Regions from separate parts of the Crossiella sp. NPDC003009 genome, predicted to be linked through region 2. Evidence: riboswitches for the same ligand, from Rfam matches in the RefSeq annotation. Region 2 holds a riboswitch; the other holds the start of a gene.

Region 1 (4,591 bases), on a different contig from region 2:
CCGTTCGAGTACCCGGAGCTGCTGGCCAGGGTGCAGGCGCTGGGGCGGCGCAGCCAGCCCGCGCTGCCGCCGGTGCTCAGCCGCAACGGCGTCCGGCTGGACACCGCCAACCGCCTGGTCAGCCGGGACGGGCGGCGGATCGACCTGTCCCCCAAGGAGTTCGCGGTGCTGTCGGTGCTGCTGCGCGCCCAGGGCGCGGTGGTCAGCTCGGAGCGGCTGCTGGAGCTGGCCTGGGACGAGCACGCGGACCCGTTCACCAACGCGGTGCGGGTGGCCATGTCCAAGCTGCGCGCCAAGCTCGGCGAGCCGCCGGTGATCGAGACGGTGCCCGGTGCCGGCTACCGCATCTGAGCGCCCAGCCCGGCTGACCGTCCGGGTCAAGCTGACCGCGCTGTACGGCGCGCTGTTCCTTGGTAGCGGCGCGGTGCTGCTCACCGTGATCTACCTGCTGGTGCGCGACCAGCTCTCGTTCCGGCTGGCGACCACGATGGGCCGCGCCATGCCGATGGACACCGTGCCGTCCTCGGTCGCGGTCCGCGGGTACAACCCGGACGGCACGCTGGGCTTCGTGCCGGCGGGCGAGGTGACCAGGGCGGTGGAGGCCACCACGCTGGACACCCTGCTGCTGGTGTCCATCCTGTCCCTGGTCGGCGTGGCCGCGCTGTCGGTGGCCGCGGGCTGGTGGCTCTCCGGCCGGGTGCTGCGGCCGCTGCACACCATCACCGCCACCGCGCAGCGGCTGTCCTCGACCAACCTGCACGAGCGGCTGGCGCTGAAGGGCCCGCCGGACGAGCTGACCGAGCTGGCCGAGACCTTCGACCGGATGCTGGACCGGCTGGAGTCCTCCTTCGACAGCCAGCGCCGGTTCGTGGCCAACGCCTCGCACGAGCTGCGCACGCCGCTGGCGGTGCAGCGGGCCGCGGTGCAGATCGGGCTGGCCGGGAACCCCAGCCCGGAGAAGGCGGCCGAGATCAGGGAGCAGCTGCTCACCGCGAACCGGCGGATCGAGCGGCTCATCGACGGGCTGCTGGTGCTCGCCCGCAGCGACCGCGGCCTGGAGAAACGCGCGGAGGTGGAGCTGCACGCGGTGGTCGGCGAGGCGGTCGAGCAGTACCGGGCCGAGGCCGAGCGCAGGCAGGTGGAGCTCCAGGTGCGGCTCACCGAGGCGACCGTCTCCGGGGACCGGGTGCTGCTCACCCAGCTGGTCGCCAACCTGGTCTCCAACGCGATCCGGCACAACCTGGCCGAGGGCGGCACGGTGTGGGTGCGCACCGACGCCTTCGGCGGGCTCACCGTGTCCAACACCGGCCCCAAGGTGCCAGCGAAGCAGATCCCGCAGCTGTTCGAGCCGTTCCGGCGCGGCGAGGGCCGCACCGACAAGGGCGAAGGCGCCGGACTGGGCCTGTCCATCGTGGACTCGATCACCCGCGCGCACGGCGGCACGGTGCAGGCCCACCGGCGGCCGGACGGCGGGCTGCGGGTCAAGGTCGAGCTGCCCAGGGGTTGACAGACCCACGGGGTGTCCCGGAAGGTTCGCGGCACAACCGCATATCGGCCGTTTGAGCTCGGGCGGGAGAGATCCCGGCACGCAGCACGCACGGGACGCCGAAGGAGCAACCTCTCCCCGGAAACTCTCAGGCAACGTCACCGTTCGAGCGAGGCGACTCTGGAAAGCAGGTGGGTTCGCCCACCTCACCCACGGTGCAACCCGTGTTCGCGCGGGGAAGCTCTCAGGTCCCATGACAGAGCGGGGAGGCTCGCCAGCGGCGTCCGCATGCCCGTCGACGCCTCGACCCCAGGAGCCTCCCGTGACCGGACTCGGCGCGTCCCGCCGCAGCCCCCTGCACGCCCAGCACGTCGCGCTGGGCGCCCAGTTCACCGACTTCGCCGGCTGGTCGATGCCGCTGCGCTACAGCAGTGAGCTGGCCGAGCACAAGGTGGTCCGGGAGGCCGCCGGGCTGTTCGACCTCAGCCACATGGGCGAGATCGAGGTCACCGGTCCCGAGGCCGGGCGGGTGCTGGACTACGCGCTGGTCGGCGCGATCGGCTCGCTGGCGGTCGGCCGGGCGCGGTACACCATGCTCTGCCACACCAACGGTGGAGTGCTGGACGACCTGGTGGTCTACCGGCAGGCCGAGCGGAAGTTCCTGGTGGTGGCCAACGCCTCCAACGCGGTGCTGGTGCGGGCGCTGCTCGGCGAGCGGGCGCACGGCCTGGCCGCCGAGGTCCTCGACCGGTCCGCGGAGACCGCGCTGATCGCGGTGCAGGGCCCGGCGTCGGCGGAGATCGTGACCGCGGTCACCGGGCAGGACCTCACCGACCTGAAGTACTACGCCGGACGCCCCGCGGTGATCGCCGGGCATGACGTGTTCCTGGCCCGCACCGGCTACACCGGCGAGGACGGCTTCGAGGTCTACGTGGCCGCCGAACTGGCCGGTGCGGTCTGGCAGCGGATCGCCGAGACGGGTGAGCCGCTCGGCCTCAAGCCCGCCGGGCTGGCCTGCCGGGACACCCTGCGACTGGAGGCGGGCATGCCGCTCTACGGCAACGAGCTGCACGTCGGGGTGACCCCCTTCGACGCGGGGCTGGGCCGGGTAGTCCGCTTCGACAAGCTCGGCGACTTCGTCGGCCGCTCGGCGCTGGAGGCGCGCACGCACACCACCCGCGCGCTGGTCGGGCTGGCCGGCAAGAGCCGTCGCAGTCCGCGGGCCGGGCAGCTGGTCAAGCTCGCCGACGGCACCGTGGTGGGCGAGGTCACCAGCGGCGCGCCCTCCCCCACCCTCGGTCACCCGATCGCGCTCGCCTACCTCGACCACGCGCACGCCGACGCGGGCACCGAGGTGGTCGTGGACGTGCGCGGCAACGCCGAACCGGCAGAAGTGGTCGCCGTCCCGTTCTACAAGCGCTCCCGCTGACCTGCGAAACTTCCCCGCGAAAGGCAATACCGCTGTGTCTGTGCCCCGTGAACTGAGCTACACCAAGGACCACGAGTGGATCACCGAGGGCGAGGTGGCCACCGTGGGCATCACCGCCTACGCCGCCGAGGCGCTCGGCGACGTGGTGTTCGTCCAGCTGCCCGAGGTGGGGGCGGTGGTCAGCGCCGGAGAGGCGTGCGGTGAGATCGAGTCGACGAAATCGGTCAGCGACCTGCTGGCCCCGGTCGCGGGAACGGTGACCGAGGTCAACCAGGCGGTGGCCGAGGATCCGGCATTGCTGAACTCCGACCCGTTCGGAGCCGGGTGGCTGATCAAGATCAACCGCGCGGGTTCGGACGGAGAGCTGCTCACGCCGGATGCCTACGACGAGCTGACCGCAGGCTGAAAGGGAGACCCGATCATGTCCACTTTGGACACTCCGCTCGCGCAGATCGACCCGGAGATCGCCGAGGTCCTGGGCGCCGAGCTCCGCCGCCAGCAGTCCACCCTGGAGATGATCGCCTCGGAGAACTTCGCCCCGGTGGGCGTGCTCGAGGCGCAGGGCTCGGTGCTGACCAACAAGTACGCCGAGGGCTACCCCGGCAAGCGCTACTACGGTGGCTGCGAGCACGTCGACGTCTCCGAGCGGCTGGCCATCCAGCGGGTCAAGGACCTCTTCGGCGCCGAGCACGCCAACGTGCAGCCGCACTCCGGCGCGCAGGCCAACGCCGCGGTGATGCACGCGCTGCTCACCCCCGGCGACAAGATCCTCGGCCTTGAGCTGGCGCACGGCGGCCACCTCACGCACGGCATGCGGATCAACTTCTCCGGCAAGCTCTACGACGTGGCCGCCTACCAGGTGCGCGAGGACACCGGCCTGATCGACATGGCCGAGGTCGAGCGGCTGGCCAAGGAGCACCAGCCGAAGCTGATCCTGGCCGGCTGGTCGGCCTACCCGCGGCAGCTGGACTTCGCCGAGTTCCGCCGGATCGCCGACGAGGTGGGCGCCTACCTGATGGTGGACATGGCGCACTTCGCCGGGCTGGTCGCGGCCGGGCTGCACCCCAACCCGGTGCCGCACGCGCACGTGGTGACCACCACCACGCACAAGACCCTGGGCGGGCCGCGCGGCGGCACCATCCTGTGCACCCAGGAGTTCGCCAAGAAGATCGACTCCGCCGTGTTCCCCGGTCAGCAGGGCGGGCCGCTGGAGCACGTGATCGCGGCCAAGGCGGTGGCGTTCAAGATCGCCGCGACCGAGGAGTTCGCGGACCGGCAGCGGCGCACCCTGTCCGGGGCCAAGATCCTGGCCGAGACGCTGGTCAAGGCCGGCGGCGGGGTCAACGTGCTGACCGGCGGCACCGACGTGCACCTGGTGCTGGCCGACCTGCGCCAGCACGAGCTGGACGGCAAGCAGGCCGAGGCCCGGCTGCACGAGGTCGGCATCACGGTCAACCGGAACGCGGTCCCGTTCGACCCGCGCCCGCCGATGGTCACCTCGGGCCTGCGCATCGGCACCCCGGCGCTGGCCACCCGCGGCTTCACCGACGCCGACTTCGCCGAGGTCTCGGACGTGATCGCCAAGGCGCTCACCCCGGACTTCGACGCGGCCGCGCTGCGCGGGCGGGTCACCGACCTGGCCGCCAAGCACCCGCTGTACCCGAACCTCTGAGCTG
Region 2 (4,591 bases):
CACACCTCGGCCACCGTCTCCTCGTACACGCCGTGCGTGGACGGGTAGGTGATCATGATGGCGGCCAGGTCGTCGCGGTGGGCCTGAACGGTCTCGCGCAGGTGGCCCAGGTCGATGTTGCCCTTGTCATCGCATCGGACCACGATCACCCGCATGCCGGCCATCACCGCGCTGGCGGCGTTGGTGCCGTGCGCCGAGGACGGGATCAGGCAGACGTCGCGGGCCTGCTCACCGCGGCTGCGGTGGTAGGCGCGGATGGCCAGCAGGCCGGCGAACTCGCCCTGGCTGCCCGCGTTGGGCTGCACGCTGACCGCGTCGTAGCCGGTGACCTCGGCCAGCCAGGCCTCCAGGTCGTGCACCAGGGACAGCAGGCCCGCGGCGTCGGCGGCGGGTGCGAAGGGGTGCAGGTTGGCGAACTCCGGCCAGGTGATGGACTCCATCTCCGTGGTGGCGTTCAGCTTCATCGTGCAGGAGCCCAGCGGGATCATGCTGCGGTCCAGGGCCACGTCCTTGTCGGAGAGGCCACGCAGGTAGCGCAGCAGCGCGGTCTCCGAGCGGTGGGTGTGGAACACCGGGTGGGTCAGGTAGTCGGAGGTGCGGACCAGCTCGGCCGGCAGCGCGTCGGCGGTCTCTGCGTCCAGCGCGTCGACCTCGCCGGTGACGCCGAAGGCCTGCCACACCAGGGCGAGGTGCTCGCGGGTGGTGGTCTCGTCGCAGGCGATGCCGACGTGGTCGTTGTCGGCGAAGCGCAGGTTGACGCCGAGGGCGCGGGCGTTCGCCACGACCTCGGCGGCGCGGCCCGGCACGTGCGCGAGCACGGTGTCGAAGAAGCGGTCGTGCTTGGTGTCCACGCCACCGGCGCGCAGGCCCGCGGCGAGCACCGCGGCCAGGCGGTGCACCCTGGTGGCGATGGCGCGCAGGCCGTCGGGGCCGTGGTAGACCGCGTACATCGCGGCGATCACCGCGAGCAGCACCTGGGCGGTGCAGATGTTGCTGGTCGCCTTCTCCCGGCGGATGTGCTGCTCACGGGTCTGCAGCGCGAGCCGGTAGGCCGGGTTGCCGTCGGCGTCCACGCTCACCCCGACCAGGCGGCCGGGCAGCTGCCGCTCCAGGCCGGAGCGCACCGCCATGAACCCGGCGTGCGGGCCGCCGAAGCCCATCGGCACACCGAAGCGCTGCGTGGTGCCCACCACCACGTCCGCGCCCCACTCCCCCGGCGGGGTCAGCAGGGTCAGCGCGAGCAGGTCGGCGGCCACCGCGACCTGGGCGCCGCGCTCGTGCGCCTGCTCCACCAGCGCCCGGTAGTCGCGGACCTCGCCGCCGGCGCCGGGGTAGGACAGCAGCACGCCGAAGAACTCGCCCTCGGGCAGGCCCTGCGCCAGGTCGGCGAGCACGATCTCGATGCCCAGCGGCTCGGCGCGGGTCTCGATCACCGCGATGGTCTGCGGCAGGCTGTCCGCGTCCACCACGAACCGCGGCGACTTGGCCTTGCCCGCCCGGCGCACCAGCGTCATGGCCTCGGCGGCCGCGGTGCCCTCGTCCAGCATGGAGGCGTTCGCGGTCTCCAGGCCGGTCAGGTCGGCGACCATGGTCTGGAAGTTGAGCAGCGCCTCCAGGCGGCCCTGCGAGATCTCCGGCTGGTACGGGGTGTAGGCGGTGTACCAGGCCGGGCTCTCCAGCACGTTCCGCTTGATCACCGGCGGGGTGATGGTGCCGTAGTAGCCGAGGCCGATCATCGGGGTGCGCAGCGTGTTCCGGTCGGCCAGCGCGCGCAGCTCGGCCAGCGCCTCGAACTCGGTGGCCGGCGCGGGCAGCGCGAGGGACAGCTCACCCTCGCGGATCACCCGGGGCACCGCCCGCTGGGCCAGCTCCTCCAGCGAGCCGACCCCGATGACGTCGAGCATCCGGGCCAGCTCAGCCGGCCGCGGACCGACGTGCCGGTCGGCGAAAGGAGTGCCGTGCTCCAGCGCGGCCAAGGGGATGCGATCGGGGTTCGGCTGGGTCATGCTCTCGCCTCCGGCGCCTAGGGGTGGGCATGCGGAACTGCCCTCCCCCTCTGTCCGTACCCGGTTTCCGGGCGCCTGAGAGCTTCACCCGGCCAGTGCGGCGCCGGACTTGCACCGTCGGCGGGTCCACGCGAACGCGGACCGCTTTCCAGAGGTGTCTGCCCACACGGTCCGCTTGGCCTGAGAGGTTCCGGGGAGGAGTTGCTCCTTCGGCGCCGGACCGATGGCTCCGGTCCGGGCTCTCCCGCGTGGGGATCACGACTACGCGCGAATCCTACCCCGCCTGAGTTAACCGGAAGTTTCCGACGTGCCCGAGAACACCAGGTCACCGGCCGTGGTCGCGAACGGACACAGGGCGTGGCCGGGCCGCCACCGCGCGCAGCCTGCCGGGATGCGCGCGGCGGCGGCGCGGGTCAGGAAGCCTGCTGGGCGCCGCAGGAACGCACCGCGCCGTCCGAGCTGACCAGGCACAGCCGGAACGCGGTCGGGCGGGCGCCCGGCCACGGGAAGCCGCGGGCCACCCGGTGCTCGCCGGCGCCGCAGGCCGGCGGCACGTTGACCGCGCCCCAGCCGCTGCCCGCGGTCCACTGGACCTGGTAGCAGTCCGCGCCCGCGGTGCTGAGCGTGCCCTCGAGCTTGTAGGTGCAACCGATGATCGGGTTGCACACCGTGTCCTTGGTGCCGGTGAACTTGCCCTGCTCGTGCCCGAAGCTGATCGGCGCGGGCGCGGCCTGGGCCAGCGGAGCGGAGACGCCGAAAGCGGCCAGGGCGAGCGCGGCCACAGTCAGCAGACGTCGAGTCATGGTGGAACCCCCAAGTGCGGGCGGCTGCTCCCTGGGCAGCCGTCAGCGGGAGCTTAAGCAGCGGCGAACGGCCGCTCCGAGGGGTTTCAGCCAGAACTGAACCAGGGTGTGTCCGCTGGGTCACGTCTGCGAGAGTCGTGATCGGTTTGGTCGCTGGCGGCGCGGCCGGGACGCCCTCATACCGGGCGTATCCGGGTGTTCCGGCCGTGCCGTCAGCGGCCAAACCGGCGCGGCTATCGCAGGCGTGACCCGGCGGACACACCCTAGGGGCAGAACTGGTTCAGCCGGTCTGCCGGTCGCGGCGCTTGCGGGCCAGCTCGTCGTCCTCGCCGGGCAGCAGCTCCACGCCGTCGGCCCGTTCGGCCGGGAACTCGTGGATGGTGCCGCTGATCTCGCGCATCGCCCCGCTGACCGCGATGCCGAACACGCCCTGACCGCCCTGCAGCAGGTCGACCACCTCCTCGGGGGAGGTGCACTCGTAGACCGTGGTGCCGTCGCTGAACAGCGTGATCCGGGCCAGGTCGCGCACGCCCCTGCGGCGCAGGTGGTCCACCGCGACCCGGATGTTCTGCAGCGAGACGCCGGTGTCGAGCAGCCGCTTGACCACCTTCAGGACCAGGATGTCCTTGAAGGAGTACAGGCGCTGGCTGCCGGAGCCGTGGGCACTCCTTATGGTCGGCGAGACCAGTCCGGTGCGGGCCCAGTAGTCCAGCTGGCGGTAGGTGATGCCGGCGATCTGGCAGGCCGCCGGGCCCCGATAGCCGACCAGCTCGTCCGGCAACGACAGGTCAGGGAACAAAGCACCCTGCTCGGGCGCGCCTCGATGGCTTGGCGCTTCCTCGACCACGCGTGCCTCCCCTCGGCCGACCCTCCGGTCGGCAACGGCGACCGCACGCCCGTGTCCCCACCGGCGTGTCGGTCCTGAGCAGGCGGCCGGGAAACTGGTTCTGCCCCGGCGCGATTGACTCGCCACCGACGGTAAGACGGGCCATCCCCCGGGTCAACGCGACGCGCGGGGAAGGGACCACCGTCCCGCCCGGCGCCTCGGTCGTCCTCACTCTTCTGAACCGATACCCGCGCCGTCACCTGGTCGGACGGTGACGACCGGTCCGGCATCCCAGCACAACCGCCACAAGATCACAGCTTGACCACACGATGGTGTGACGGCGGAGAGTGGTTGATCACTGAACGACTCGGGCCCCTGGACCGTCGGTGACGGCGGTCCAGGGGCCCGAGTGGAAAGTATGCGTTGTCTCTAGGTGTCCGCCCCGCGGAAGTCCTCCGGTGACACGGAGTCCAGGAACTCGCGGAACTTCTCCACCTCGTCCTCCTGCTCGTCCGGGATGACCAGGCCCGCCTCGGCGAGCACCGCCTCCTCGGCGTGGATGGGCACGCCGACCCGCAGCGCGAGCGCCACCGAGTCGCTCGGCCGGGCCGAGACCCGCACATCCCCGTCGAAGACCAGCTCCGCGAAGAACGTGCCCTCCTGCAGGTCGGTGATCCGGACCTGTTCGAGCTGCCGCCCCAGTGCCCCGATCACGTCCTTGAGCAGGTCGTGGGTCAGCGGCCGGGAGGGCCGCACCCCCTGCTGCTCCAGCGCGATCGCGGTCGCCTCCACCGAGCCGATCCAGATCGGCAGATAGCGGTCACCTTCGGTTTCACGCAGCAGCAGGATCGGCTGGTTCGCGGGCAGCTCCACCCGCACACCGACGACGCGCATCTCGCTCATCGGAACTCGCCTCCTCCAGTGCGTTGGACCGCAATATCCCCGCCACTACGAGG

Evidence for each region. A riboswitch is a leader RNA that binds a small molecule or an ion and turns the genes downstream of it on or off. The one in region 2 is predicted to bind glycine.
Region 1: linked by a shared signal. The riboswitch ahead of gcvT (glycine cleavage system aminomethyltransferase GcvT) and the one ahead of gcvP (aminomethyl-transferring glycine dehydrogenase) in region 2 are both predicted to bind glycine.

The regions. Positions count from the first base shown of each region.
Region 1 covers NZ_JBSFUA010000004.1:241,216-245,806, reverse strand. The annotation lists gene ACWDY5_RS07135 (response regulator transcription factor) at 1-351, shown strand, start outside; gene ACWDY5_RS07130 (sensor histidine kinase) at 332-1,507, shown strand; glycine riboswitch at 1,561-1,660, shown strand; glycine riboswitch at 1,661-1,756, shown strand; gene gcvT (glycine cleavage system aminomethyltransferase GcvT) at 1,809-2,915, shown strand; gene gcvH (glycine cleavage system protein GcvH) at 2,950-3,321, shown strand; gene glyA (serine hydroxymethyltransferase) at 3,337-4,587, shown strand.
Region 2 covers NZ_JBSFUA010000042.1:74,199-78,789, reverse strand. The annotation lists gene gcvP (aminomethyl-transferring glycine dehydrogenase) at 1-2,006, opposite strand, end outside; glycine riboswitch at 2,050-2,163, opposite strand; glycine riboswitch at 2,164-2,263, opposite strand; gene ACWDY5_RS32395 (hypothetical protein) at 2,420-2,809, opposite strand; gene ACWDY5_RS32390 (MerR family transcriptional regulator) at 3,090-3,656, opposite strand; gene ACWDY5_RS32385 (bifunctional nuclease family protein) at 4,065-4,538, opposite strand.